Regions from separate parts of the Yersinia vastinensis genome, predicted to be linked through region 2. Evidence: predicted binding sites of a transcription regulator. Region 2 holds the regulator's gene; each other region holds the start of a gene.

Region 1 (7,856 bases), 230 kb from region 2:
TATGCTGAATCTCTTGGCAAGACATACAACAATAGACTCAGGAAAATTCTCATGCTGGACAGTGCTTTTATCAGTTACGTTACCGTTATGTCGATCACGCCCGGCCCGAATAACCTGCTGTTGGCCGCCTCTGGCGTCAATTTTGGTTTGCGCCGAACCTTGCCAATGATGCTGGGAATTACGTTTGGCTGCGCCTTACAATGCGCATTGACCACGACACTATTGGCGCTAATTCTCAGCTGGGTGGGTGTTATTCGTCTGCCTTTAGTGACGTTAGGGGGCGGTTATTTATTGTGGCTATCGTGGAAAATTTATCATTCCGGTACACCCAATGCGCGAGATAGCGAGCGGCCTATGGGGTTTATTCAAGGGGCTTTATTCCAAGCGGTTAATCCTAAGGCCTGGTTGATGGCAATGAATGTCGCCATCTTATTTACACCACGCGAAGGGGCGACATTGAGCCATACCTTACTGATTATGACTGGCTTTGCTTTATTGAATCTGCCTTGTGTGGCCGTTTGGGCCGTGATGGGCGATCAATTACGTCATGCACTGCGCATCAATTGGAAATTGCGGTTATTCAATGGTGTGATGGGCGGTTTAATGGCCGTCACCGCACTATGGCTGCTAGTCGATGAATGGCTGAGTGTCTTACTGGCTTAAATCAGGCGTGACCGAGTGGTGAAAGTTTTGAAACTTGTTTTTGGCTGATGCGGGAGAGCAACTCAGTAATCGAAAGCACCATGGTTGAACGCACCATTTGCTGATAACGCTGGCGTTGCATTGCAATCAGCGAAGCATCGGCTTCGTCAGGGCGCAAGAACGTCGGCACCGGTGGCAGTTCCACCACACAATGTAATTCACCAAATGGCCCGAGAATTTCGTCATCCGTAAAGCGATACTCGGTGCCATCATGGTTGAGTTCTTCACGCAGCGCCATGAGTAACTCGGCATCTTCATATTCATGTCGGGTGATGACACCCAAGGCATACACCAACTTCAATCTGACGGATAGCTCGCCGAGTGGACCATCCCCAACCAGCAATGGCTCTACGGCATATTTGACCGCATAGTCATCTTTACGAAAAACCTGCACCACGAGAATATTGAGCGCCTCTGCCAATAATTCGACAGCTGCCATTAAGAAGCTCCGAACGGTTTTCCCCGCGTTCAGATGCTCAAGTACTCGATTCTCAAATGCCTGTGTTTTTTCAATCATCGCTTGTCACTGGATGTGTGGCTACGAAAGGATAAATACCGCGCAATAAGACACGGTATTTATCACCTAACGCGCCGGTTTGGTTCTTAACGGAATCAGTGCGTCAGCTTGTCCTGCATGGCGTTATACACACTCACCGCCTGTTCGACAACCTCACTATCAGCAGGCAGGCCTGAAATTTGCGCTAACGCAGCTTTCGGCCCTAATTTCGCCAATAATTCAACCAGTTCCTGTGCTTGTGGGTCTTGCTCACTACGATAACTCATTGCCGCAGCAATACCTGTGACCAAATTATCGTGCGGTAACTGATATTCCAATGTCCCCAGCAGCGGTTTGATCAAACGGTCACCCGCACTCAGCTTACGCAGCGGCTGACGGCCCACGCGCTCAACATCGTCATGCAAGTAAGGGTTTTCAAAGCGGGAGAGGATTTTATTGATATAAGCGGCATGTTTTTGTGGTTCAAAAGCATAGCGTTTAATCAGCACCGCACCACTTTCTTCCATCGCGCCTTTCACCGTCTGACGTATCGCCGGATCCAGAATAGCATCACGAATGGTTTGGTGACCGGCAAGCTGGCCCAGATAAGCGGTAATGGCATGGCCAGTGTTCAGCGTGAACAGTTTTCGCTCAACAAAAGCCATCAGATTATCTGTGAGCTCCATGCCAGCAATTTTCGGTGGCTGCCCTTTAAACTGGGTACCATCGACTATCCACTCACTGAATGTTTCTACCGTCACAGCCAGAATATCTGTACTGCCCGCCTCCGATGGCGGCACAATGCGGTCTACCGCAGAATCAACAAAACCAACATGTTGCTCAACCCACTCATGCTCACTTTCTGGCAAGGCGGCAAAAACATGCTGTTTTAGTTGGCTAGTGCCACGCACCATATTCTCGCAAGCAATCACGTTCAATGGGTGGGTGTTGCCTTGTTGGTGACGGGCAATCAGACCTTGCGCCACTGTGCCTGCGATACGGGCCAGAATTTGTGGGCCAACGGCGGTAGTGACGATATCGGCTTGCGCTATCAGCTTCACCACTTCTGGGCTACCACTATTCACCGCGCTGACATTTTTGACTTCTTCAACACGCGCTTGCTCGCCAACAATATTGACCGGATAACTCTTACGTTTGTTCAGCTCATCCAACAGGGGTTGGTTAACATCTGCGAAAGTCAGTTGCGCACCGGCATCAGCAAGAAGTTTACCAATGAATCCCCGGCCAATATTACCTGCGCCAAAATGCAATGCTTTCATATTCGTTACCTTTTGCTGTAAAAGGGCCGTTTACTCCCAACGACCCTATTCAGATTGCGATGGTTACCCGGCACCACCGGATAACCGCTATCGCTATTCAGTTATGGCTTGCTTACTTTTTACCGCCCAGCAAATCCAGAACTTCTTGTACGCTGGTTGTTTTACTGAGGCGCTCAATAACAGAATCATCATCCAGCGCATTTGTCAGGCTGGTAATAACTTGAATGTGTTCATTATTACGAGCTGCAATACCAATAACCAAACGCGCCACTTCGTCTTCTTCTTCGCCAAAGCGCACGCCGTCAGGGTATTGACAGAACACAACACCGGTTTTCAGCACGCGATCTTTCGCTTCAATCGTACCGTGTGGTACGGCAATAGATTCGCCCAGATAAGTGGAGGTCAGTTTTTCACGTTCCAACATCGCTTCAACGTATTCTGGCTCAACATAGCCCCCTTTCACCAACTGCTCGCCAGCAAAGCGAATCGCCTGCTCTTTCTCCGTCGCATGCTGATTGAGGAAGACATTCTCTGCGCCCAGTCGGAACAGATTAGCTTCTGAGGGTTCAAAGCTATCATCCAGCGTTTCAATGACTTTCTGAGCCTTCGTCGCAGCGTCACTGGCTTCAACCAGACGTGCCGTCAGGTTGCTATACAGCTGACTGTCGAGGAAGTTAGTCAATGAGATATGCTGTGCCTGCGGTGCATGGCGCATCGCTCGCTCAGTCAAATCACGGTGCGTGATAACCAAGTCCACATCTTCCGGCAAGTTGTTGATAGCACAGTTAGTGACAGAGATATACTTCAGGCCTGCATCTTGCACTTTTTTGCGCAACACACCGGCACCCATGGCACTAGATCCCATACCCGCATCACAAGCAACGATGATTTTACGCACAGTACTCAAGTCGCCTGCAGCAGCGGCTGCATTGGCTGCTTGTGCGCCTTTAGATTGCGCTTTCATATCCTGCATACGACGAGTTGCGTCTTCCAGGCTATCTTCATCTTCGTCTTTGACTTTAGAGGTTTTCAGCAAGATAGCTGACACCACGAAAGACACGGCAAACGCTGCGGCTACAGCAGCAATGTTAGCGAAATAGGCACCTTTAGGTGTCATCGCCAATACTGCCAGGATAGAACCAGGAGAAGCTGGAGATACCAGACCGCCGTTCAGCAGAGTCAGAGTAAACACGCCAGTCATACCGCCCAGAATGACCGCCAGCAATAAGCGTGGGTTCATCAGAACGTATGGGAAATAGATTTCGTGGATACCACCGAAGAAGTGGATGATCGCCGCGCCGCCAGCAGACTGCTTGGCGTTACCTTTACCGAAGAACATATAAGCCATCAACACACCCAAACCTGGGCCTGGGTTAGCTTCGATCAGGAAGAAGATAGACTTACCGGTTTCTGTCGCCTGCTGGATGCCCAGAGGTGAGAAGATACCGTGGTTAATGGCGTTATTCAGGAACAGGATTTTAGCCGGTTCAACAAAGATAGACGTCAATGGCAGCAGGTTATTCCGCACCATGACATGCACGCCTGCGGCCAACACTTTAGACAGCACTTCTACCAATGGGCCAATCGCCATAAAGGCCAAAATCGCCAACAGCATACCGATAATGCCGGCTGAGAAGTTGTTAACCAGCATCTCAAAGCCGCTTTTGATTTTACCGTCAACCCAACGGTCAAAGCGCTTGATTGCCCAGCCACCTAATGGGCCTGCAATCATCGCACCGAGGAACATTGGCATATCCGCACCAACGATAACCCCCATGGTGGTGATAGCACCCACCACACCACCACGATCGCCACCGACTAAACGACCACCGGTAAAACCGATCAGTAGTGGAAGCAGGTAAGTGATCATCGGGCCAACCAGTTTGGCTAGCGTTTCATTTGGCAGCCAACCCGTTGGTATAAACAGTGCGGTAATAATACCCCAGGCGATAAACGCGCCGATATTGGGCATAACCATGTTACTGAGGAATCGGCCAAAATTTTGAATTCTGACCTTTGCGTCTGGTGAAAACATAAAACACCCCTATTGGTACGCGCTAGCAATAAGAGCGCGATATAATTGTTTTGTTGAGGCAGTTCTGCAAAACCCGCCGGTGTTATCGGATACAAACACACTGTATGCAAAACAAACTTTAGCATGCTCCTTTAGCCACGCGTAGCTCACGCCAATTATGTGATGAATATCACACTATACATACCAGTATCGGGGTGGATTTGGTGATCAAGATCACAATATTGAAGTGTAAGAAAGCCACAGAGGATAATTTTTAAGCTAAAAACCTCATTTAACGTGATTAAAATCACATTTTTAAGTGGAGACTTTGTTTTTAAAATGTGATGTTAATCACAAGTTATTTTTGCGCACAGCGGAGAGATGAGACATTAGTCCATCTAATGTTGATGGTGGGGCAAACCATTTAGGAAATGTGTAATAAAACAACAGTGGTAAATGAACGTCAGACTTTTTGGTTTTAAAGTTGAATTGGAACCTCAGTGCAGAATGACAAAAGGGGCCAAGAGGCCCCCCATTATCAAAACTCAAAACATTACTGAATAATATTCAAGACACTTTTCTGTGCTGCCATCATTGCTGGATACTTGGCCACCAAGTTAGCCATCATTGCGTTGTACTGTGCAGCCTGCTGTGCGGTTTGGAATTGAACGCCGCCATTATTAAACGTGACTTGGTTGCCCTGCTGTTGCAGGAAATCACCAACCTGTGCCAAATCTTGCACAAAGGAGGAAACGACCGGAACAGCTGGAATCAACACATTGGTCGGCTGAGTCACTACGTTTTCAAACACTTTATTAAACACCACTTTCAAATCATCTGGCTGCTTCAACGCCGCCACTGCGTTATCGGCTTGTGTTTTAGCGGTACGAATCTGTTGCACTAACAGGTTCAGAGCACCCGCTGATTGCTGCAACACGTCACGCTTATTCAGGTAGTCTTGTGCTACACGAATCTCATTGATTTGCGCGATAGCAGGCGTCAGGCTGGCATCCACGGATTTACCGAGTTGCTGTGAAAAAGTCACCAAAATCGCGTAATCACTGACATAAGGGCCGAATTTCTGCTTTTGATCTTCACTCAACGTCGGCAGCTTCATCCCGCTGCGCATGACGGTGTTTTGCAGATAATCAATAAAAGCTTTACGTTGCTCTGGTTCTTTATCGCCGCAGGCGGTCAATTGGAACACCACCAGGAATGCCAGCAATGGCGCAAACCAACGTGAATATCGGGTCGTATTCAATGCAAAAGTCATGTGAAACTACTCCTGTAATAAGTACTTATTTTCACAAAATCCTACTCTTATCGCTCACACCCACAGATAAGAATAGCTAAGGGGAGCGATATACGCTCCCCTGTGATTAGCCGAGTACAGGATTACTGCAACAGCGAAATATCAGCAACCTGCAAGAACAGCTCGCGTAACTTACTCAATAAGGTCAGGCGATTAACCCGCACCGCATCGTCTTCGACCATCACCATCACGTTATCGAAGAAAGCATCGACGTTTTCACGCAGCGCCGCTAACTCAACCAATGCTTCCTGGTAGCGACCGTCAGCAAACAACGGTGCCAGTTGGTCACGTAGCACAATCAGGTGAGTAGCAAACTGCAATTCGGCAGGTTCTTTCAGTACCGCGGCATTTACACGGTCTTTTAAGGTATCCGTAGATTTCGCCAAGATATTCGACACACGCTTATTCGCCGCAGCCAATGCCGCAGCAGCATCCAGCGTGCGGAAATACGTTACCGCTTTCACCCGGGCATCAAAATCAGCCGGTCTGGTTGGACGGCGAGCCAGAACAGCTTGGATGGTGTCGACACTGTAACCGGCTTCCTGATACCAAGCGCGGAAGCGGCCCAGCATAAACTCAACCACTTCATCGACTGCCTTGGCATTGGTCAGCTTGGCGCCATACAAACGCACAGCTTCTTCGGTCAAGGTTTGCAGATCCAGCGGCAAGTTCTTCTCGACGATAATACGCAGCACACCCAATGCCGCACGACGCAGCGCAAATGGGTCTTTATCGCCTTTCGGATGTTGACCTATGCCGAAAATACCGGCCAGCGTGTCCATTTTGTCGGCAATCGCCAATGCACAAGCCACTGGGTTAGACGGCAAGTCATCACCAGCAAACCGCGGTTGATATTGCTCATTCAGCGCAACCGCGACATCTTCAGCTTCACCATCATGACGGGCGTAATGCATCCCCATGACACCTTGGGTGTCAGTGAATTCAAACACCATATTGGTCATCAGGTCGCACTTGGACAGCAAACCGGCACGGGTAGCATGGTTAACATCTGCACCAATTTGTGCAGCAACCCAACCGGCCAGCGCTTGAATACGATCGGTTTTATCACGCAAAGTCCCCAGTTGCTGTTGGAACAGCACGGTTTCCAAGCGCGGTAAATTGTCTTCCAGACGTTTTTTACGGTCAGTGTTAAAGAAGAACTCAGCATCCGCCAGACGTGGGCGCACAACTTTCTCGTTACCAGAGATAATTTGCTGCGGATCTTTAGATTCGATATTGGTGACAAAAATGAAGTTTGGCAGCAAGTTACCGGCCTTGTCATACACTGGGAAATACTTCTGGTCACCCTTCATGGTGTACACCAGCGCTTCCGCAGGAACAGCCAGGAATTTCTCTTCAAACTTAGCCGTCAACACCACCGGCCACTCAACCAGTGACGCGACTTCTTCCAGCAAGCTATCACTCAGATCAGCAACACCGCCAATTTTTTGCGCCGCCAGCTCTGCATCACGTTTAATGATAGTTTTACGTAATTCATAGTCAGCGATGACTTTGCCGCGCTCCATTAACACTTGCGGATATTGATCAGCATTATCAATGGTGAATTCGGCTTCGCCCATAAAACGGTGACCGCGAATAATACGGTCTGAATCGATACCCAACACGGTGCCGGGGATCAATTCGCTGCCGAGCAGCATAGTTACGGTATGGACCGGACGGACGAACTGGGTTTCTTTATCACCCCAACGCATCAATTTGGGAATAGGCAGTTTGCTCAGTGCCGTATTGACCATCCCCGCCAGCAACAACTGCGCGGATTGCCCTTTTACATGAGCGCGATACAGCAGCCATTCGCCTTTATCGGTAACCAAACGCTCGGCCTGATCCACCGTAATACCACAGCCCCGCGCCCAACCTTCAGCTGCTTTACTTGGTTTGCCTTCAGCATCAAAAGCTTGTGCGATGGCAGGGCCACGTTTTTCAACTTCACGATCGGCCTGAGCCGCACTTAAATTAACCACTTTTAACGCCAAACGACGTGGTGAGGCATACCAAACCACCTCACCATGAGGCAGATTGGCATTGTCCAAT
Region 2 (7,856 bases):
GATTGCAGACGACAACGGCCTACTGTTGTTAGACATGAAAGATTTGCGCGCTATCGTGCAATACGTCGGTGACAATGCAAAACAGTTTCGCACGCAATACGGCAATATTACGCCAGCCTCAATTGGTGCTATTCAGCGCGGTTTATTGACCCTCGAAGAGCAGGGTGCCAATCAATTCTTTGGTGAACCGATGCTGGATATTCACGATTTAATGCAGACTGACAGCAACGGGCAGGGTGTTATCAATCTTTTGGCGGCAGACCGGCTCATCAATCAGCCCAAACTGTATGCCATTTTCCTGCTGTGGTTGCTGGCGGAACTTTTCGAGCAATTGCCGGAAGTGGGGGATGTCGATAAGCCTAAGTTGGTCTTCTTCTTTGACGAGGCCCACTTGCTGTTCACTGATGCCCCTGCGGCGCTGGTGGATAAAGTCGAGCAAGTGGTGCGGCTAATTCGCTCAAAAGGGGTTGGCATCTATTTCGTGACACAAAACCCACTGGATATCCCTGATAAGATATTGGGGCAATTGGGTAACCGAGTGCAGCATGCGTTGCGTGCTTTTACCCCTCGAGACCAAAAAGCGGTGAAAGCTGCGGCACAAACCATGCGAGCCAATCCAGCATTCAGTGCTGAACAAGTGATCACCGAGCTTGGTGTTGGCGAAGCACTCATTTCGTTTCTTGATGAGAAAGGGCGGCCCAATGTTGTTGAACGGGCTATGGTGATTGCTCCGCAATCCAAAATGGGGGCATTGGATGCCGCAGCACGAAATCACGCCATTAATCACTCGCCATTGTATGGTCGCTACGAAGAAATGGTGGACCGCGAATCAGCTTATGAGAAGTTATCCGCAGGCGGCTTCTCTACCATGGGTGACGCCGCCGCAGGCGATACATCAGCCTCCCGACCCGCGGGGGCACCTCAACAACCAGCAAACGAGGGCGGTGGTTTGATGGATGGGCTGAATGATTTGTTGTTTGGTTCAACCGGCCCACGTGGTGGTAAGCGTGATGGTATCGTCCAGACGGCGGCCAAAAGTATGGCTCGCGATCTGGGGCGGCAAATTTTGCGCGGAGTTCTGGGGTCAATTACCGGTGGGCGCAAACGCTAACCATTTTTTGGATATGAAATGCTGTTATTGATCGATAATTACGACTCATTTACCTACAACTTGTACCAATATTTTTGTGAATTGGGCACCGAGGTGGTAGTGAAACGTAATGATGAAATACAACTGGCTGATATTGAAAACTTATCACCGACTCATTTGGTGATTTCCCCCGGCCCTTGTACCCCCAACGAGGCTGGAATTTCTATCGCAGCTATTCGTCATTTTGCCGGTAAGTTACCCATACTGGGAGTGTGTCTGGGCCATCAGGCTTTGGGGCAGGCGTTTGGTGCGCGTATTGTGCGGGCGCGGCAAGTGATGCACGGCAAAACCACGGCAATTCGCCATAACGGTCAAGGTGTTTTTCGTGGGCTTAACCAACCGTTGACGGTAACCCGCTATCACTCTCTGGTGATAGCCCCCGATTCTTTACCCGATTGTTTTGAGCTGACGGCGTGGACAGAGCAACACGGGGTGATGGATGAGATTATGGGCATTCGCCATCGTACGCTGCCGCTGGAGGGGGTGCAGTTCCATCCCGAAAGCATTCTCAGTGAGCAGGGTCATCAATTATTAGATAATTTCCTTAAAAATTAGTCAGTTGAGTTAGTCTCCCTCATAAAATGATTTTTTTGTTTGCTTGCATGTGATTTTTTATGCATATTTTGTGATTATATTTTCACGCGTCAGTAATTGGCAACTAAATCTTTTATCAGGGTGGACCGCGCAATGGCAGATAAATTAGCAGTAAATCGCAGTACATTTGATCAGGTCATTTTGCCTGTTTATGCACCAGCGCAGTTTATTCCGGTAAAAGGGAAAGGTAGCCGTGTATGGGACCAGCAAGGCAAAGAATACATTGATTTTGCTGGCGGTATTGCAGTGACGGCTCTTGGTCATTGTCATCCTAAACTGGTTGAGGCTTTACATCAGCAGGGGGAAACTCTCTGGCATACCAGTAATGTCTTCACCAACGAACCTGCGCTGCGTTTGGCACAAAAATTGATTGAGGCGACTTTTGCCGACCGCGTGTTTTTTGCCAACTCAGGCGGTGAAGCGAATGAGGCAGCCTTTAAGCTGGCGCGCCATTACGCCATCGAACGTCATAGCCCTTATAAAACTAAAATCATTGCTTTTCACAATGCCTTCCACGGTCGCACCCTCTTTACGGTCTCTGTTGGTGGGCAGCCAAAGTACTCCGATGGCTTCGGCCCAAAACCCGCCGATATTATCCATGTGCCATTCAATGATTTGGCGGCGGTAAAAGCCGTTATGGATGACCACACGTGTGCGGTGGTGCTTGAGCCAATTCAAGGCGAGGGCGGAATTACCTCCGCTACGGCAGAGTTCCTGCAAGGTGTGCGCGATCTGTGTGATCAGCATAAAGCGCTGCTGGTGTTTGATGAAGTGCAAAGTGGTATGGGCCGCAGCGGGAAGTTGTTTACCTATATGCATTATGGTGTGACCCCCGATATCCTCACGACGGCGAAAGCGCTGGGGGGCGGCTTCCCCGTCAGTGCGATGCTGACCACGGAAGAGATCGCATCAGTGATGGCTGTCGGTACGCATGGCACCACCTATGGTGGCAATCCTCTGGCCTGTGCGGTCGCAGAAGCGGCATTGGATGTCATCAACACCCCTGAAGTACTTGATGGCATCGAACAGCGCCACGGCCTGTTTGTACAGGCTCTGCAAGATATCAACAGCCGGTATCCGGTGTTCGGAGATATCCGCGGCATGGGGTTATTAATTGGTGCAGAGTTAACGCCGCAATATCATGGGCGTGCGCGGGAATTCCTGACCGCAGCGGCAGCGAATGGCGTCATGATCCTCAATGCCGGGCCGGATGTATTGCGCTTGGCCCCTTCTCTGGTGGTTGAGTTGGAGGATATCAAGCAAGGCATGGCGTGTTTGGAAAAAGCCATCGCCAGTTTGGTTGATACACACTAAGCTGAAGTGAGATAAGCATTAAAAGAGAGGCACTTGGCCTCTCTTTTTGCTTTTATGTTTTGTCACGTAGCTTTCGGCTGCGCCAAATTCCGTGGTGTGGCTGTTGTTGCCATGCTAATGATGAAACAGTATGCATCACACTGAGATGTGACAGAATGCGCCGTAAATTACGTTCCATCTCAGAAAGTTGCGTGTCAGGGTCAATATCCGGCATTTGAACAAAATCGTTATTCCCCTCACTGTCATCCGATACTAACCGCTCTTGGCATTGTTGAATTGCTATCTCACATAACTGTAAATAATCCTGCGCCACCTTGATGCTCATCAGGCTATGAGCACTGTCGGAGGTGGTAGCTGATTCGGTTAGTGGATGCTCTCGCACCAGAATTGTCATCTCATTGATATGCCCCACAATAAGCTCACTGTGGGTTGACCAAAGCCGCATGTCTGCCAAATATTTTGAATTAAATCCTGGTTCTTGCATGGCCTGATTCAGTGAACTTAGCACCGCGTTACTGGTTTTATTCACCTGAAGTCGCTCATAGGCCAGTTGGCCAATATTGGGATGAGGTGTCAGTAGCAAGCGTAAGATTTTCTGATAGCTATCAAGTGCTTGATGCGCATTCTTACGCAGTAAGCCGCTTTGCCACTGAGGCCACAGCCACAAGGCACTGGCAAAGGCCAAAGCACAGCCTATCAAGGTATCGAGTAAACGTGGAACTAAGAAGTCAGCCCCTTCTCCGGTCAATAGCTGCAAGATATACACTGTAGTGATGGTTCTGCCGATAACGGACAAACCGTAGTTTTTGCGTTGCACCAGATAGCAGAGCAGGGTGATGACTAACATGATGCTTAGGGTTGTCCCTTCCGGCATCTGCAAGTGCAATAAACCCGCCGCCAATATCAACCCAATTAACGTCCCCATAGCACGGTGATGAATCCGTATCTTGGTCGCGTTATACCCGTTTTGCGTGACCAGCATGATGGTGAGCAAGATCCAGTATGGTTTAGGTAAGTGGATAAGCGTACCGATGTAGCTCCCTGCTGCCAGAGTGACACCCATACGAGCCGCATCACGCAATGGACTGGATTTCAACGATAAATAGCTGATAAATGCTGGCCAGAGAGGCTGGGATAACTGGCTGGCCATCAAGTCTCGGTCATATTGTGGGCGGCGATCACTCAGGATTTGAGTCACATGGCTGATGTGGTAATAGCAAAATTGCGCCACGGAATTGTCTGGATGTTGTTGGGCAATCTCTTCCAGCTCGACTAGCGCATTGCCAGCACTGAAATGTTCTTTAGCGCGATGGTGATAGAGAATATCGTCAGCAATGGTTCGCATCTGGGTCGAAATTTGATCCATATTGCGGTGAAGAACTGTGATTATTGGTGTTTGCTCAATCAGCTCTTGCACTTTTTCTGGCTGATTGAGTGCCGCAGTAATGTGCTCTTGTAAATCGAGCGCCATCTGGAACAAGCTCACTAGCCGTTTTTGTTCAGTTTTCGTCGCATTAGATAACAGATTAAATTGCTGATAAAGCTGATTAACTTTATCCATTATACCTTGCTGTCTGTCGAGCAATGGCGGTAGGGATTTTTCTGGCTCAAGATGCTGATCAAACAAACTGAATTTAGCATCGCAATAATCCGCCAATAAATGATAAAGCTGGCTCAAAGGTTCGCGGATAGGTTGGTCTTTGCATAATCGGAACCAAATCCAAGTAAAACCGCCGTACCAAAGGGTCCCCACGGCGCACATTAATGGCGCTTGCCAGATGGGAGCGCGACCCACCATGCTCAGGCTGAAGATGGCAGCAATTAGCGCCGCAGGCAACATGCGGCCATTGAGCGGGCTGATGGCCCCTGAAACACCCAGAACCAATGCCAGTCCCAACATCACCCAAGGCAGTGGAATATCCCACAACAATAACTGTTGAGTCAGGAAGCTGCACAAGGTAAAGAGCGCACCGCCAATAATCAGGCGGCGGAAAAAATGCTGGTGTGGGGTATCTAACGAGGCAATATTACAGCATGCGGGTATCAGGGAGAACATCAATCCCATCCGCAGATCGCCAATGGCAAAGCCCAGTGCAGCAGGCAGGCAGAGAACCAATGTTTGGCGGAGTGCATAGTTCACTTCAGGATGATAAATAAGCCGTTGCCACTTCATCTAGGCCCCAGAGATTTATTGATCATACAGCGAAGAAAACCGGTGCCGAGGGTATCGGCACCGGTTTATGGGGAATTAACGAGTGCCGTAAACGACAATCGTTTTACCGTGTGCGGAGATCAGGTTCTGATCTTCCAGCATTTTTAGTATCCGCCCCACAGTTTCGCGGGAGCAGCCAACTATTTGACCAATTTCCTGGCGGGTAATCTTAATCTGCATCCCATCTGGGTGGGTCATGGCATCAGGTTGTTTTGCCAGATTAAGCAGCGTTTGTGCAATGCGCCCAGTCACATCAAGGAAAGCGAGGTTACCCACCTTCTCAGACGTAATCTGTAAGCGACTCGCCATTTGCGAAGACAGGCGCATCAAAATATCTGGATTGACCTGAATTAGCTGGCGGAATTTTTTGTAAGAAATTTCAGCCACTTCACAGGCGGTTTTTGCTCTAACCCAAGCACTGCGTTCTTGGCCTTCTTCAAATAATCCAAGCTCGCCGATGAAATCCCCTTGGTTTAAATAGGAGAGAATCATCTCTTTACCTTCTTCATCTTTGATAAGCACCGCAACGGAGCCTTTCACGATGTAGTAAAGCGTTTCGGCCTTTTCACCTTGGTGAATTAGCGTACTCTTCGATGGATATTTGTGGATATGGCAATGAGACAGGAACCATTCGAGAGTCGGGTCTGTTTGTGGCTTGCCGAGAACCATTCGCTGTTATCCTCTGTTGTTATCGCTGCCTAACTTAACAGGGCTCAGAGTTCCCTGCGCGGCGTGCTTATAAAATACACTTTCTCTTAGCATATTAATTTGCTCAACTGCCGAAAGGTATAGCCAAGATACGTACCGGATAGAAACCCTTCACTGAGTATTGAGAAGCTACCCTATTTAATTCTAGAAACAACACTTTCGATTCTGTTTGTAGCACAGGATGAGGCGACTGTCTTGTGTTGTATCGCTTCAGCATGATGAACATCGGGTTACATTGCGAGTTTGTAAATGAAAGGGTAGTCTGAAATAGAAAATTTAACCGGGAGCAAGAGTTATGCAGGCACGAGTAAAGTGGGTTGAGGGGCTGACATTTTTGGGTGAATCCGCCTCAGGTCATCAAGTTTTGATGGATGGGAATGCGGGAGACAAAGCACCAAGCCCAATGGAAATGCTATTAATGTCAGCAGGCGGCTGTAGCGCAATTGATGTTGTTTCTATCTTGCAAAAAGGGCGTAACGATGTGCGTGATTGCGAAGTGACCTTAACTTCACAACGCCGGGAAGAAGCGCCACGTTTGTTTACGCAAATCAACCTACACTTTATTGTCAGCGGCAAAGATCTGACCGATAAAATTGTTGAGCGTGCTGTTCAGTTGTCGGCTGAAAAATATTGCTCGGTTTCTTTGATGTTGGGAAAAGCGGCAACAATTACCCACAGTTTTGAAATCCGCGAAATCGCATAAGCAAACCCTACGTACTTGAAGCTGCGAAGATGTTGGTTGCGACTTCAAGTACCAAGGATATTAATTAATCTTTTTACCTTCCAATAGTCGCTGGACGAGCGGGGCCATAATCAGCTCCATTGCTAGCCCCATTTTCCCGCCGGGCACGACTAACGTATTGATGTTCGATATAAATGACCCTTGAAGCATCGCCAGTAAATAGGGGAAATCGATTTGATCCAAACCTCTAAAGTGAATAACAACAAAACTTTCATCCAGTGAAGGAATGGCTTTGGCGGCGAAGGGGTTAGAAGTATCGACGGTGGGGACGCGCTGGAAGTTGATGTGCGTGCGTGAGAACTGCGGCGTGATGTAATTAATATAATCGTCCATGGAGCGCACCACAGAATCCATCACTGCTTCACGAGAATGGCCGCGCTCGCCGGTATCGCGCACCAATTTCTGAATCCACTCCAGATTGACGATGGGCACCACACCAACCAATAAGTCTACGTGTTTAGCCACATCATGATGCTCGGTAACGACTCCGCCATGCAGCCCTTCATAAAACAGGACATCAGTCGGTTCCGGCAATGCCTCCCATGGTGTGAAAGTGCCCGGAACTTGGTTATAGGGCACAGCCTCATCATAGGTATGTAAATATTTACGTGAGCGACCCGTGCCATGCTCGCCGTATTGTGAAACACTTTCTTCTAACTGACCAAAGTCATTGGCCTCTGGGCCAAAATAGCTAATATGTCGGCCTTGATCCCGGGCTTTACGGATGGCAGCATCCATTTCAGGGCGGGTATAGCGATGGAAGCTATCGCCTTCAATTTGTGCCGCACGGATATTCAATTGCTGGAAAATTTTGCGAAACGCCAAGCTGGTCGTTGTCGTCCCCGCGCCACTTGAGCCGGTAACGGCGATAACCGGATGTTTAGTTGACATATTAGCTATAACTCCATTGAGTGGACGGGCTGCAATTGCCTGTTTTTTTATCGTTAATGGTTATTTTTAGGGCAAAGTGTCTGGCTTGTCACCCTGATTTTTACTTGCAGGCCGTCGTGACCCAGTGAGTATTATGGCGACTCTTCGACGCCGGCCCGAAATGCGCCGCGTGGCATGATATTGATGGTTTCATGTAACTCGGACCACACGAGCACCGCTTCTCCACTCATCAATTGGCGACGCAC
Region 3 (7,856 bases), 990 kb from region 2:
CTTCGCGAGCAATCTCACACAACTCATACAAGCGATCCAAACCGAATGTTTCTTCGTGGCAGGCAATCTGGAACACCGAGTCGGCAGAGGTATAGAAAATCGGTTTTCCGGTTTTCATGTGCTCTTCACCCAGTTGATCAAGGATCACGGTGCCTGAAGAGTGACAGTTGCCCAAATAACCCGGCAAATTGGCGCGTTTGACCAGTTTATCCAGTAACTCTGGTGGGAAGCTGTTTTCCACATCACTGAAATAACCCCAGTCGAACAAGACCGGTACGCCAGCAATTTCCCAGTGGCCTGATGGCGTGTCTTTACCAGAAGATAACTCACTGGCATAACCATAAGCACCAATGATATCTGCATTCTTATCCAGACCTACCGGGAATTTACCGGTCGATTCTTCGGCAGCTTTACCCAGACCTAAACGGCACAGGTTAGGCAATTTCAATGGGCCGCTACGACCAATATCGGCTTCACCACGGGCGCAGGCCTCGGCGATATGGCCCAACGTATCAGCCCCTTCGTCGCCAAATTTCTTAGCATCGGCGCTAGCGCCAATACCAAATGAGTCTAATACCATAATAAATGTACGTTTCATCATTCTCTCCTGCATCGGTTCGCACGCGTAGCGGCGTCCCATAAAATATGGCGTTTATTCAGTGATACGGCGATAAACCACGGGGGTTTCTTCCGGCACTTTATCACCCAAAGTAATAGCTGCTCGTACCGCATCTGCCGCCAGTTGCCAATCATCTTCATTATTGGCATGAATTACAGTGAGTGGTTGCTGACCGTCAACACGGCTCCCCAAACGGGCCATATCGGTCAGACCCACACTGTAATCGATAGGGTCTGATGCAAGGCGACGGCCTCCCCCAAGGGAAACGACAGCCATACCAAGTGCACGCGTATCCATCGCAGTGATAATCCCCGGGCGTTCGGCAAATACTGGCTTGCTCAACATGGCTGCGGGTAAGTAATGGTCATAACGTTCGACGAAATCACTCGGGCCTTTTTGTGCCGCCACCATGCGGCCAAAAACTTCCGCCGCTTTGCCGTTGTCCAATACCGTTTGCAGCTTGGCTCTGGCATCGGCATCGTCCTGTGCCAATCCACCCGACAGCAGCATTTCCACACACAGGGCCATCGTCACTTCAAGCAGCCGCGGGTTACGATATTCGCCCGTCAGGAAGCGCACGGCTTCGCGCACCTCTACCGCATTACCGGCACTGGATGCCAGCACTTGGTTCATGTCGGTCAGCAGCGCCGTAGTTTTACACCCTGCACCATTCGCGACACTAACGATAGCCTGCGCCAGATCTTCAGATAGCTGATAAGTCGGCATAAAAGCACCACTACCGACTTTGACATCCATCACCAACGCATCCAAACCTTCAGCCAGTTTCTTGGCCAAAATAGAGGCGGTAATCAGTGGGATGGAGTCCACTGTTGCGGTGATATCACGGGTGGCATAAAAGCGCTTATCTGCCGGAGCCAATGAGCTGGTTTGGCCAATAATGGCAACACCAACATCCTGAATGATCTTACGAAATGTGCTGTCATCGGGGAAAATATCAAACCCAGGAATCGCTTCCAATTTATCCAATGTCCCGCCAGTGTGACCTAAACCACGGCCAGAGATCATCGGGACATAGCCACCGCAGGCAGCAACCATCGGGCCAAGCATGAGAGACGTGACATCACCGACACCGCCAGTGGAGTGTTTGTCCACCATTGGGCCATTGAGGTTCAGACTCTTCCAGTTCAGCACGGTGCCAGAGTCACGCATTGCCATGGTGAGTGCCACACGTTCTGGCATGCTCATATCATGGAAATAGATGGTCATCGCCAAAGCAGCTATTTGACCTTCGGAAACGACGTTGTCGCGAACACCATTGATAAAGAAACGAATTTCTTCTTCGCTCAGTGGCTGACCATCGCGTTTTTTACGGATAATTTCTTGTGCCAGAAACAAGGCATCCCCCTGCTTGACATACGCCCCTCACACTCGAGGCCGGGGCATAAATATGGAAAAAGCCACACTGTGGGCAAAATAGCCCACAATGCATCTGCTCAGTTCAAAGTCTGCGATAACCGCTAGTAACCGCTGGTGTTGCTCTCACTCTGATGACCCAGAGTTGTCAACAAACTGCCCAACAGGCTAGATGCGCCAAAGCGGAAGTGGCGAGCATCAGCCCAACCGTCACCCATCAATTTATCGGCCAGTTGCAAGAATTGTGCAGCGTCTTCAGCGGTACGTACGCCACCGGCGGGCTTGAAGCCGACGGTTTCCCCGACACCCAAGTCACGAATGGTACGCATCATGATGTCGGCACTTTCCAACGTGGCATTGACGGGAACTTTACCGGTGGAGGTTTTAATAAAATCAGCCCCTGCTTTGATAGCAATCTCAGAAGCCTGACGAATTAAATGTTCTTGTTTTAACTCGCCAGTCTCAATAATCACTTTCAACAACACGTTCGCGTCAGCACAGGCATCTTTGCACTGTTTGACTAATTCGAAGCCCACTTTATCGTTACCCGCCATTAAGGCACGGTAAGGGAAAACCACGTCCACTTCATCTGCACCATAGGCAATTGCGGCGCGGGTTTCAGCCAGCGCAATGTCAATATCATCATTGCCATGAGGGAAGTTGGTCACCGTGGCTATACGGACCTCAGGTGTTCCCTGCTCACGTAATGTTTTACGAGCAATAGGAATAAAGCGAGGATAAATACAGACTGCTGCCGTATTGCCAGCAGGGCTTTTTGCCTGATGACACAAAGCAATAACTTTGTCGTCGGTATCGTCGTCATTCAGGGTGGTTAAATCCATCAAACTCAGTGCGCGTTTAGCATAATCTTTTAGACTCGCACAGGCGGTTAAATCGGTCATAAAACTCTCCAACACTATTTCAGTCCCGGCACATTACCAAGACTGAGTATGTATTTATGAGCGGACAAAGAGATCATTTAGACCTCTTTGATGATGAAAAAAACTATCTTGCTCAATACGTTGGCGAGCGGACTTGGTTCCTTGAAGATAGCCCCACGGAGATAACCCTTGGGGAGCAATTGAGATCCATCTCACCGCACTAACTTATAGCTCTATTTGAACACGTTACACGGTCATGAGATGTGTTCAAATTCACATAAATTGATAGCAACTTGTAACGCAACAGTATTATATGTGATTAAAGTCACAAAATAACCTGATTTATGCCTTAAAGACAGTAAATGCCCACTCGCATCAAGAATAGCTTATGGGCAGGAATCCACCTGATTATTGATATGAACCACAATACGAATAAATGAGAGTAATACCGAAAGTTTGGGCGCGGAAAACACACAAAACCGTCACATACATACAGTATATGACGGTGATGAGCGCGGTCCATTCGCCCTACTGATGACCGAACAGTATCAAGTCACCAAACTTAATCAGAGAGCCAAGAAGAAACCGGCAATAGTCGCGCTCATTAAGTTCGACAACGTCCCTGCGGCTACGGCTTTCAGACCAAAGCGTGCAATATCATGGCGGCGATTAGGTGCCATACTGCCTAACCCACCCAACAAGATAGCGACAGATGACAAGTTGGCAAAACCACAGAGAGCAAAAGAAATAATGGCTTTTGAATGCTCAGAAAGCACCTGCAAACCTGCGGCTTTCACTAACTCTTCGGCCTGGAGATATTGGCCAAAGTTCATAAACGCCACAAATTCATTCACAATGATCTTCTGGCCGATAAAGGAACCAGCCACCATCGCTTCATCCCACGGAATGCCGATCAGATAAGCAATTGGCGAGAATACCCAGCCGAGAATTAATTCCATTGACAGCTGCGGATAGTCGAACCAGCCGCCAATCCCGCCCAAAATCCCATTGAGCAATGCAATCAATGCAATAAAGGCTAATAACATTGCCCCGACATTCAGTGCCAGTTGCATACCGGAAGCCGCACCAGATGCCGCGGCATCAATAACGTTAGCAGGGCGATCGTCTTTATCAATCAGCGTAATAGCATCGACTTTATCGTGCGTTTTTTCAGTTTCTGGCACCATTAATTTCGCGAACAATAACCCACCGGGTGCGGCCATAAAGGAAGCGGCGATCAGATATTCTAATGGCACCCCCATTTGCGCATAACCGGCCAATACTGAACCCGCAACCGAGGCTAAACCACCACACATTACAGCGAACAATTCAGATTGCGTCATGGTAGAGATGTAAGGGCGTACAACCAATGGGGCTTCGGTCTGGCCGACAAAAATGTTCGCCGTCGCAGAAAGAGATTCGGTACGCGATGTGCCCAAAAGTTTTTGCAGCCCGCCACCTAATACCTTAATCACAAGCTGCATAATGCCGAGATAATATAAAACGGCGATTAGTGAAGAGAAGAAAACAATAACGGGTAATACGCGCAGGGCAAATACAAAACCACCGCCGCCAAAAACTTCAAACATTTTGTCGGAAACTAGCCCGCCAAACATAAATGAAATACCGTCATTACCATATGCAATAACGTTCGCTACCCCTTGAGACATCCCGCCAAGGATACGACGACCGATTGGCACATATAACACCAGCGCACCAATACCAACCTGGATAATAAATGCCCCAACTACAGTGCGGATATTAATCGCCCTAAAATTGCTTGAAAGAAGCACGGCTATTAATATCAGTACTGCCATTCCGACTAAACTCATGAGCATGTCGATAATCCTGTTAATGATTTATATTTAAATAATGTGTGTGGAGGGGATTATACTGGCATGATCTCGCTATCAAACAATCTCTGTCACAAATAAACACAACTGGAAGCAACTGTTAGACAATTAATGTGATTAACATCACATTATAAAAGTGAGGTAGGTGAAAGCAGACTAACTATTAGTGTGATTTGCATGTGTTCGCTCAGTCTACAGAACGCATTTCTCGACTGGCGGCAACTGGAATAAACGCTGACTATTCTCCAATAGATGGGCAGCAATCTCTTGTGGTGTTTCTGAGCGTAATTCACATAATACGGCAAATACATTTGCCGCCCGCTCTGGCCGGTTAGGCTGCCCCTGAAAACCCGCAAGGGGCATATCCGGGGCATCGGTCTCTAACAACAATGCTGACAGCGGTAATGTTGCCATGACATTTCGTGTTTTCTGCGCTCGTTCATAAGTGATGGTACCGCCCACGCCAATGTAATAGCCCATACGAATAAATGCCTGCGCCTGCGCTAAGCTCCCGGCAAAACCGTGTACTACGCCCGTGCGTGGCAAGTCAGCTTTACGCAAGGCGGAAGCGAGCTGATCGTGCGAGCGGCGCGAGTGCAATATCACCGGCAAATCATGCTGTTTGGCTAGCGTCAACTGAGCGCGTAATAACGCTAATTGACATGGCAACTGCGGCTCATCCATGTAGAGATCTAGGCCAATCTCCCCCACCGCCACCAATTTTTCCGTTTTATTCTCCAGCAATGATGCCAGCAGCGCTAAATCAGCTTCCTGATGTTGGGCAATATAGAGTGGATGCATACCGAGCGCGGCGAAGAGCGGCGGGTAGTTCGCAGCCAAATCAACAATACGAGAAAAGTAAGCTGCGCTGACCGCGGGCACAATGACTTGCTGCACATTCGCCTGTGCAGCACTGGCTAAACTGGCAACCTCTCTACCGCTAAAGGGGGGGAAATCAAAGTGACAATGCGTATCGACAAAATACGGCATCGGCTCGCCAGTTTGCGCCATTAGGCTGTATCACCTTTAGTTTTCGCCACGCCCGCAGGCAAAATGATCTCCGCGGGTAGCGGTTTCTTTTTATTGCGTGTCGTGGTGGGAATAATCAGCCCACTGTCTGCCACCGTCATTTGAGCAGAAAGATGATTTCCTGTGGCGTTTGCAGTATCAACCGATGTGATGATATCTGGCGACTGATTGATATCAAAAGTGGACTCATCAGTGTCGATCAACTCGGCCATCTCATCTGTCTGGTTAATATCTTGTGGCTGGATCATACGGCGAGAAAGGGAGATCGAAGGCTTGTTCTCTTTGATTTCAGCGGAGTCCATCTGATCTTGTGGCAGTAACCAGTGTCCAACCGTTGCCAAGAAATAGCGGCCACAGCGACGACCTAAATGGTAATCCCGGTTTAGGGCTGCAACCCGACTACCCAGTGCGCTACTCGCCAGTGGTTTCGGAGGGAAAATCTCAAAAATACGCAAATCACCTGGCGGTTTCTCAATGAATTGCTGGATACGATGATAGCTCTGCTCATGCTGCTGCATAATGCGCACCAGTTGTTGCAAGCTACTTTCACTCAACCAGTGCTCCATCCGCTTCATCCATTGCGGTGTATAATAAGCCTGCGAAGGTACGGTTCGAATGACCACAATGGTATCCGCCCCACGCCGATAAGCCTCTTCGACAGGAATAGCATCACTGATTCCGCCATCCTGATAACTTACGCCGTCTAGCTCAACGCCTTGGCGATACAACCCCGGAATAGCACTGGAGGCTTTAATTGCCGGTAACCAGCTTTCCCGAGTTGGAGAAATATAGGTGGGTTCGAAATCCTCACTGCGGCAAGCACACATGAGAAACTCACGACCATTCTGGAGATGTTGTTCGGCGCTGTCGATTGCCAGAGGTAACTGCTGAGAGGTGATATCTACCAACCAATCAAGGTCAATTAAGTGCCCACCACGCACAAAACGCAATGGATTGAAGAAGTCGGCGGTGGTGGTGTAACGAGTAATCACACGGCGAGCGTAACCGGGTTGACCGCAGATAAAAGCAGAAAGGTTTTGTGCCCCTGCGGAGGTTCCGATCATCAGATCAAAAGGATTAAAGCGGGCACGTTGGAATTCATCCAGCACACCGGCTGTAAAAATTCCTCGCTGCCCGCCCCCCTCGCAGACCAACGCCATTTTACCGGGTTGGTATGGTTTATAGGCGAGTGGCTCAATATTGCCGAGCGTGATAGGTATTCTGTATCCCACCATCCATCCTTAATTCCATTACAACAGGTGTCGAGGATACCCCTTCTTACCTTTGCTGTAACCATTACGCTTTACTAAAGGCGCTTACGTCCTGTAAACAAACTGATGAGGAATAGGATAATACCCACGACAAAAACAACTTTTGCGGCCCAAGCTGCCGTACCGGCTAGCCCACCAAAACCTAATGCCGCAGCGATTAACGCAATGACCAGAAATATAATGCCCCAGCGAAACATAAGCTTCTCCTTACCATTTGAAAAATGACTTCGTAAACTCTCGTTCAAGAACCATTCTTTAATGACCTCTGTCTATTTAACAGTAGCGTATTTAACAGAAGTCGTTTTATTGGGTTTATTGGATGGGTTATTTAGCTGACGGACTGATTAAAGGTATTTCGTGGATAATATGACGGAGCCACGAAATACCTAACCGCCTGATAATAATTAAGGCTTGATGCTGAGGTCGTTTTTAACGCTTTTCACGCCATCAACCGCTTTAGCAATGCTCTCTGCACGCTCGGATTGTGCTTTATTTTCAACATCACCAGATAACTGCACGACACCATCCGTTGTTTCTACTTTCACTTTACGTGAAGGGACGATGTCATCGGCCAGTAGTTTGGCTTTGATTGAGCTGGTTGTTGCAGCATCACCAGCATATTCGCTGACTGATTGCGTTTTTTGATCTTTTACATGGAGCTTATCGCTGACCGATTTAACACCTTCAACATTACCGGCGATTTCAACGGCGGTTTCAGCTTCGGCCTGAGAGGTAACGAAACCACTGAGCGTGACAACGCCATGGTTGGTTTCGACAGAGATATCTGTGCTTTTAAGGGATTTTTCTTCCAGCAAGGCACTTTTTACTT
Region 4 (7,856 bases), 1.9 Mb from region 2:
GATGATCTGTTCAGCAATACCACAGCCGGCGGATCCTGCACCGAGGAAAGTGACAGTTTGGTCGCGCAACTGACTCCCAGCAGCACGGCTGGCAGCAATTAGGCTACCGAGTGTGACCGCGGCTGTTCCTTGAATATCATCATTGAAACAGCACAGTTCATCGCGGTAGCGGTTCAGCAGTGGGGTTGCATTGTTCTGGGCAAAGTCTTCAAACTGCAACAACACATTCGGCCAGCGACGTTTTACAGCCTGAATGAACTCATCGACAAATGCATAATATTCATCACCGGAGATACGCGGATGGCGCCAGCCCATATACAGTGGGTCATTCAGGCGTTGCGGGTTATTGGTGCCGACATCCAATACCACTGGCAAAGTATAAGCCGGACTGATACCTCCACATGCGGTATAAAGTGACAATTTACCAATAGGAATGCCCATTCCGCCGATACCTTGGTCGCCAAGGCCGAGAATACGTTCACCATCAGTAACAACGATGACTTTCACGTTCTGCTTAGTGGCATTTTGTAGCATGTCATCAATGTGTTCACGGTTCGGATAAGAGATAAATAACCCACGCGCACGGCGATAAATATCAGAGAAATGTTCGCAGGCTTCACCCACTGTTGGCGTATAAATAATCGGCATCATCTCACTAAGATGGGCTTCTAGCAGGCGATAAAACAGTGTCTCATTGGTATCTTGAATATTACGCAGATAGATATGTTTATCGTCGTCGTTTTTGAAATCCTGATACTGTCGGTAAGCTCGATTAACCTGTTCTTCAATGGTTTCAACCGCTTCGGGCAATAAACCATGTAAATTGAAGTGGCTACGCTCTTCATTAGTAAAGGCGCTACCTTTGTTCAACAGAGGGAATTCTAATAGGATGGGGCCAGCGTAGGGGATGTACAAAGGGCGCTTACTTTCGTATTCAAGTTCCATGAATTTTACTCTTATAACGTTATCAAATCGTTGCCCTGATCCTAAAAGATAAGAAAAATATGTACAGCTTTTGTTAGTTAAATATGTCGGTTAGCGGCAAAAGTGTGAGGCAGGGTGATAATCGGGGTGAGTGATGTCACCCCGGTTTTGCTGTTATTCCATTAAAATGTTACGCGTTTGACATCTGTGCAGCCCAATGCGGCCAAGGTTGCCTGGGTGGCACCCCACTGAGTGAGCATGGGTTTACTGCTTTCAACCAGTACTGCGCGGCGCAGCGCACCGCAATCTTTGCCAGAAAGATTGGCGAGAATTAATGCCGCTTGCAGCGGGGGGAGGCTTGGGTTAAATGCGGCATTTTCGGCATAGCGACCAGCATAAATTGTACCGTCAGCCGCTTCAACGGCAACGCCGCTGTGAGAAAGGCTGTAAGGGGCATGACTGTGATTTGCACCCTCAAGAGCGGCTTGTGTCAGAGCATCGGCCTGGGCCACTTTGTAGCCGTGATGAACGGGGTCCATCAACAGGGTGGTGATAGCCAAATCTTTCGGACCGAAAGCATCGGGTAAATATTGCCCCAGTGTTGAAGTTGGGCGGCCGGGTAGATGAATATCCAGTCCAGTTCCGCTATTTAACTCATTCATAAACTGGCGGCAATGGCCGCAGGGAGTGTAATTGACGGTAATAGAGAGCAGACGAGTTTCACCACGTAGCCAGGCATGTGTTACGGCACACTGTTCGGCGTGGATGGTCTGTTGTAGCGGCGCACCGCCAAATTCCATATTGGCACCGAAGTAGAGGTTGCCACTGATACCGCGAGTGATGGCCCCGACCATGAAATGGGATACGGGTGTCAATGCACAAGCGGCAGCCAGAGGTAGCAACGCAAATGCCAGCGCATCGTCATCTAACCCACTGATGCTTTTCACTGTTTTCACTTGTTCTGCTGTCAGCATGGCAGGGAAATCGTTTGCGCTTAAAATCGGCTCAAGTGCGGTTTGCAGTGAAGTGGGAAGATCTGCCCAAGGGGCTTGAAAACGTGCTTGCATAAGGTTTTCTCCAATAGTAACGGGAAACTATTTTAGGCAGCTTGAGGCTTTCTTGGTGTGATTTAGATCTCGTTATACGTGAAATTCATGCAAGTAAAATCTCAAATGAGAGATGTATCTCAAATTTATGTCGCAGTGTTGAGGATGTTAACCAAACAAATGTAGCAGTACTGGGAACAGGAATGGCGCGAGCAATGAGGTGATAATTCCGCAGATGACCAGTGCCAGCGAACTGAACGCCCCTTCCTGAAAATCCAGCTCTGCGCACCGGGCAGTACCAAGGGCATGTGAAGCCGTACCCATTGCTAAACCGCGCGACGCTTTGGTAGAAATTCGCAATATATTCAGCAGACTGTGACCAAAAACGGCCCCTAGAATACCAACAAAAATAACGCAGACTGCACTGATAGCAGGTAAGCCATGAAGGGATTCCGCAACTGCCATGGCAATGGGGGTGGTGACAGATTTAGGTAATACTGAGGCAGCAATCTCTGGGGTTGCCCCCATCCACAAAGCAATCGCGGTGCCGGTGACCATGGCGGTGACACTGCCGATAAAACAGATTGTGATGATGGATTTCCAGCGCGCGCGAATTTGATGTATTTGTTCATATAGCGGGAAAGCTAACGCCACTACCGCGGGTTGCAGCAGGTCATTGAGTATTTTACTGCCCGCAAAATAGTTGGCATAAGGCATATGCGTAACCAATAGCAATGGAATGATAACAACCATTGATATCAGCAAGGGGTTAAGCAATGGCATTTTCAAACTGCGGGCTAAACGACGTGCGCTGAAGAACACGATTAATGTCAGTGGCAGTGACCACCATAAGTTGCTGATCATTTGTCCTCCTCCGTGTGGGTTGGAGAACCAATCACTTTACGTTCACGATGGACGTAATGGGAGCTATAGGCCACCACTAACATCACAATCAAGGTACTGACAAAGCAGGAAACGACGATAGGACCAAATTGCTTGGTTAATTGATCATAATATTGCATCACGCCGACTCCGATGGGCACAAACAACAGCGCCATATAGCGGATTAGCAAGTGGCAACCCGGTTTTACCCACGTAGAGGGCAAAATCTGTGAAGCGAGTAGGGCAAACAGAATCAGCATCCCGATGATGCTGCCAGGAATGGTGATAGGCAACAACAAAGCGATGGCTTTACCGGCCCATAGACACAAATAGATAATGGCGAAAGCCCGCAGATACTGCCAGCAAAGTGAAGTCACGTTGCGCATAAAAAGGGTCCTGAGTAACGGAATACATTCATCATACAATTAACGATAGTAATGTGCTAGCAATCACATTATGAATAATATTAATGGAGTTGTGCCTACCATGACCAGTTCTGGCAGCCTATGTCAGATCAGAGCGGCTGTATTTGGCTGTAGCGTCTTGTGCTTTCGCCAATTGATAACCACGATAGAAAAACATCAACCCCAAAATGGCTGCAATAATCAGCATGTAGAACATCATGTGGGGTGCTGCATAGGCGAGCAAGAAACCACAGAATACCGGGTTAACAGCTCCGCCTAATTGACCGAGATTCTGTACCCCATAGTAGCTGCCTTTAAGATTCGCGGGAGCAATAAAGTCGATAAACATGTATTCGACTGGAATAACAATAATTTCACCCAGTGAGAATATCGCCATGGCCAACATCCATAATGGGATTGACTCTTGAGCCGCCATAAATCCGAACAGACCGATAATGAAGAACAAGGTTCCTAGCATCAACCAGCGCATTAAGTTCTGCTGATTCATGCGGCGGCTTAATAGGTATTGCAGAGTAATCACAATGGTTGCATTAACGGTCATCACCGCTCCAATCACTTGATAAGCAAACTTAGCGTCGGAAACCGTAATCAGATATTGCGATAAGTAACCGGAAAACTGGCCAAAGACAATGGCACTGAGCATGCTACCCAGAGTGAAATAGATCAGCCGCTTATCATGGCGCAAAATGCGGAATGTCTGACGAAAATCAGGTGCTGACTCGGTTGGCGTATGTGCAGAAACCGACATATCAGTGCTGTCTATTCTAAATTTCAGTATGAGAGCGACTGATAGCGCCAGTATGCCAGAAATAATAAACGGGGCTTGCGGCCCGATGCCCACCACCAATACCCCAAGCGCCGGGCCGATGGCCCAACCCACATTGACTAACGTGTAGTTGGCAGAGAAGGCTTTAATGCGTTCATCGACGGGTAGCCAGTCAGCAAAACAGGCTTTAATAGCAATACTGTAGACAGAGTATGCCGAGTGTAGCAGTGCCAGAATCAGGATTATCCATGCAGGGTGTTCAATCCAAGGGAGCGTAAAAAAGGTGATCGAAAATAGAGTCACGGCCAGCAGGATCAACTGCTTTTTATTGAATTTATCGACCAGATAACCGCCATAGAGACTGGTGAAAATACCGAGCGTTAAACTTGCCCCCAATACCAGTCCGACCTTATCAGGCGCTAATTGGAAATGTTCTGCCAAATAGATAGTGATAAAGGGGAGGGTCACGGCTCGCCCGATAGTTAAGACCAACGACGCAATCAGCAGATTGGTAATACGCGATGGAAATCCTTTCATGATATTTTCTTTCTTATTTTTTATTATTTGGGCAATGAGTTGTTTTTAGGCGATTTTTTCACTTAAAAGTGTGATTCTCACCGTTAACGACATAGTGGCTCAGGCAATTACAGTAGACTATTACGACAAGAAAGAGAGGGGGGTAAGCGGAAATTTTTTTTCAAACAGCAGATCGACCTGAATCGACCTGCTATTAACAGATAATTAACCTAAATACTCGATGATCGACAGACCGCCATTATAATCGGTGCTATAGATAATCCCTTGTGCATCAACAAACACATCACAAGATTGAATAACTTGAGGGCGTCCGGGCCGCTTATCCATCATTTTTGCGGGTGCGGCGGGAACTAAAGCCCCAGTTTCCTTGGGTTGATAAGGGTTGCTGATATCATAAGCGCGCACACCGGCATTTTGGTAGGTAGCGAAAATCAGTGATGAGCTGATAAAACTACCGGGCCGGTTTTCATGCAGATTATGTGGGCCAAAATGGGCACCTTTTTTCACATAATCTTGTTCATCAGGGACCGGGAATGTTGAGATACTCACTGGATTGCTTGGCTCTCGGATATCAAACACCCAGATATGCTTCTCGCCATCTTCCTGATTATCCAGGACAGCTTCATCCAGAACCACCAATAAATTGCGATCGGGCAGGGGCAGAGCAGTGTGCGTTCCGCCACCAAACGGTGGGCTCCAGTTGCGGTGACTGATCAGTTTTGGCTCATAACGGTCACTGACGTCCAACAGCGTTAGACCGCCATCGCGCCAACTGCCATAAGCCGTATCACCACTGATGATGGCATGATGTAGTGCATAGCGTTTACCTTCTGGCCAGCTTGCCTGCTCCCCTGCGGCAGTATGCATGCCGGGTAAAGCATAACGACCAGCCACTTGCGGTTTTTGTGGGTCAGCCAAGTCAATGGTTAGGAAGATATAATCACTGTAACCATCCAGAAGTGCAGAAACGTAGGCCCAGCGCCCACCGACGTACCAAATACGGTGAATACCAATACCATCAAGTGGTAGGAAGCTTATCTCACGAGGTTTATCTGGTGTCGAAATATCAAAAATACGCAGTCCAGCACTCCAACTGCGGCCCTCTTGGCGAGTACTGACCGTTTGTGCTACCGAGCGCGTGTAATACACTTTTTCCTCGGCAAAGCTGGCGTCAGCAAACAGATCACGGGCATTAATCACCAAAAGCAGGTCATCGTGGGCCTGTAAATGCACATTCCAGGTATTAGGCGGCGCAGCAATAAAACCGGCAGGTCGTGGGTTTTTCGCATCCCGCACATCAATAATTGAGACACCTTGCGACACCATATGACCGACATAGGCATACCCACGGTGCACCATAACTTGTACACCATCAGGTTTACCGCCTTGATCACTATGGCCAATCAGCCGCATATTGCGGCTGTATTCAGGTGTCGGCAAGAATCTTTGCGTTGCCATCTATATAACTCCAAATCAATTGAACCCGCGGATTTTACTGACCGTTTTTAGCGGCAAGCGTCGCAAACCAAGGCGAGTTGAAATCATCTGATTGGCCCCAACCGGGAATAATTTTACTTAAACCTGCAACGTTGACCGGACCGGGTTGGCTGACTAACAAGGCTTGTGGAATCGATGCCGCGCGAAATTCATAAGTGGCGGGGGTCTCTTCACCGGCAATTTTCTTGGCTATCAGGCGTAAGTTAACCGCACCAATGAGCTTAGGGTCAACGGCAACACTGACTTTCCATGGACTATTGGCTTCACGCATCAGTTGCAAATCCTGATTAGAAATATCAATGCTGTACAGTTTGATCTCTGTGCGGCCATTTTCTTGTAGAGCTTTATAAGCGCCCTGAGTGAAGGCATCCCAAGTCCCCCAGATAGCGTCAATCTTTCCTTTCGGATACTTCGCCAAGACTGCGCCCACTTTGTTTGCGGTATCACCTTGAACATCTGATGAAACTGCCCCGATAGATTCAAGTTCATTAATGCCAGGGTTCTGTTTCAACAGTGCCTGATAGGCAGCCTGACGACGTTCCATCGGCGGGAAACCGGCTACCCAGAGTTTGATAATATTGGCTTTACCATCGAAGTCTTTGATTAACTGACCAAAGGATTCATTGGTAAGAGAAGCATCATCTTGCTGAGTCACTGTCAGACCGGGAATCTCACCCTGTATTGCAGTATCAAATACGGATACCGCAATGCCATTGGCGGCGATACGCTTAGCCAACTCAGTTGAGTAGGGATCACGGCCCTGAGAAAGAATGATGCCATCATATTTTTGGCTAATGGCTTGGTTAACGAAGTCCTGAAAACGTGCATCATCCCCATTACTTAAGAAAGTGTCGATTTTGAAACCGAGTTTTTTACCTTCTTTTAATACGCCAGATAAAAATTGTGTGGTGTTGTCATCGGAACCTAAATTGCGGATGACGGCAATTTTAATCTGCCCTTGATGCTTGGCAATAGCCTCTGGAATGGGGGCGACTGTGGCGGTGCTTGCAGCGAATACCGGTAGGGCCGTCAGTAGGCCTAGGGCCAGTAAAGGGGAGGCAATATTTTTCATCCGGAACTCCGTCATGGTGTCAATTAGGTATGCAATGTGTGTTGTTGTCGTTGTTATAGCTATCTTTGTGTCTAGACGTCCATTCGTCTCTGTACAGCATCATAACCATAACTATTTTGATAAGGAATTAACTTTGTTATGAATTTTTGGATCGCGTTATATCTTTTAGTTTGGATAGCTTAAATAAGCAGCAAAAGGTAGGGGGTAAGGCTGTCAGTCATTATAATTAGCAGTAAGTCGATGTAATAACCGTTTAATTTCAGTGGTTTTGTCTGAGTGACATATAACCTTATTGTTCATACGACAAATGTCATGATTATTATTTTATTTCGTTACTAACTCAGTGCTGATATTCTAAATAGCATTGAGAGATAATAAGGTTAATCATCATAATTGATGTAAGTTCTACACGTTCTAAATTTAATGATATTTAAAGGATTAAAATCACCATGGGTAAAATTAGCAACCTATATAAATTCAGACAGGATGAAGCTGATAAGGCAAAACTGAATGTCAATGACATTATCAGCAATGCTATTAACGATGATACCCTCTATCGTTATATGTCTCGTACCGAGTTTCTTTTTCTTTTTATCCGCTACTTATTTGCGTCGATAGTTATCATTTTCTTAACAATGGTAATGTTTCCTGATTTTTTTGATGAAATCTTATCGCTGTCAATATCATCTTTTTCTATCGTATATTCA

What was found. Region 2 encodes CRP, which controls carbon source genes, mostly activating them, when cyclic AMP is high. Its sites were predicted from a motif close to ATGTGANNNNNNTCACAT; they were not measured.
Positions count from the first base shown of each region.
Region 1: a site for CRP is predicted at 4,671-4,688, ahead of ACIOG0_RS00130 (PTS mannitol transporter subunit IICBA). Genes of this name have one in related genera too.
Region 3: a site for CRP is predicted at 3,136-3,153, ahead of deoC (deoxyribose-phosphate aldolase). Genes of this name have one in related genera too.
Region 4: a site for CRP is predicted at 2,047-2,064, ahead of cdd (cytidine deaminase). Genes of this name have one in related genera too.

Region 1 is NZ_CP173260.1:28,931-36,786, reverse strand. It holds gene ACIOG0_RS00145 (LysE family translocator) at 52-663, shown strand; gene ACIOG0_RS00140 (MltR family transcriptional regulator) at 665-1,219, opposite strand; gene ACIOG0_RS00135 (mannitol-1-phosphate 5-dehydrogenase) at 1,315-2,478, opposite strand; gene ACIOG0_RS00130 (PTS mannitol transporter subunit IICBA) at 2,591-4,513, opposite strand; gene ACIOG0_RS00125 (DUF3053 domain-containing protein) at 5,046-5,765, opposite strand; gene glyS (glycine--tRNA ligase subunit beta) at 5,888-7,856, opposite strand, start outside.
Region 2 is NZ_CP173260.1:258,859-266,714, forward strand. It holds gene ACIOG0_RS00975 (helicase HerA-like domain-containing protein) at 1-1,111, shown strand, start outside; gene ACIOG0_RS00980 (aminodeoxychorismate synthase component II) at 1,130-1,705, shown strand; gene ACIOG0_RS00985 (aspartate aminotransferase family protein) at 1,838-3,058, shown strand; gene ACIOG0_RS00990 (YccS/YhfK family putative transporter) at 3,111-5,231, opposite strand; gene crp (cAMP-activated global transcriptional regulator CRP) at 5,307-5,939, opposite strand; gene ACIOG0_RS01000 (OsmC family protein) at 6,274-6,681, shown strand; gene ACIOG0_RS01005 (phosphoribulokinase) at 6,742-7,611, opposite strand; gene ACIOG0_RS01010 (YheU family protein) at 7,743-7,856, opposite strand, start outside.
Region 3 is NZ_CP173260.1:4,022,571-4,030,426, forward strand. It holds gene deoB (phosphopentomutase) at 1-598, opposite strand, end outside; gene deoA (thymidine phosphorylase) at 653-1,975, opposite strand; gene deoC (deoxyribose-phosphate aldolase) at 2,098-2,895, opposite strand; gene ACIOG0_RS18610 (NupC/NupG family nucleoside CNT transporter) at 3,441-4,712, opposite strand; gene ACIOG0_RS18615 (TatD family hydrolase) at 4,920-5,717, opposite strand; gene ACIOG0_RS18620 (patatin family protein) at 5,738-6,991, opposite strand; gene ACIOG0_RS18625 (DUF1328 domain-containing protein) at 7,063-7,224, opposite strand; gene osmY (molecular chaperone OsmY) at 7,432-7,856, opposite strand, start outside.
Region 4 is NZ_CP173260.1:3,126,986-3,134,841, reverse strand. It holds gene ACIOG0_RS14620 (NAD-dependent malic enzyme) at 1-945, opposite strand, end outside; gene cdd (cytidine deaminase) at 1,107-1,991, opposite strand; gene ACIOG0_RS14610 (CidB/LrgB family autolysis modulator) at 2,139-2,834, opposite strand; gene ACIOG0_RS14605 (CidA/LrgA family protein) at 2,831-3,238, opposite strand; gene ACIOG0_RS14600 (MFS transporter) at 3,357-4,580, opposite strand; gene ACIOG0_RS14595 (LVIVD repeat-containing protein) at 4,785-6,038, opposite strand; gene ACIOG0_RS14590 (sugar ABC transporter substrate-binding protein) at 6,073-7,149, opposite strand; gene ACIOG0_RS14585 (hypothetical protein) at 7,599-7,856, shown strand, end outside.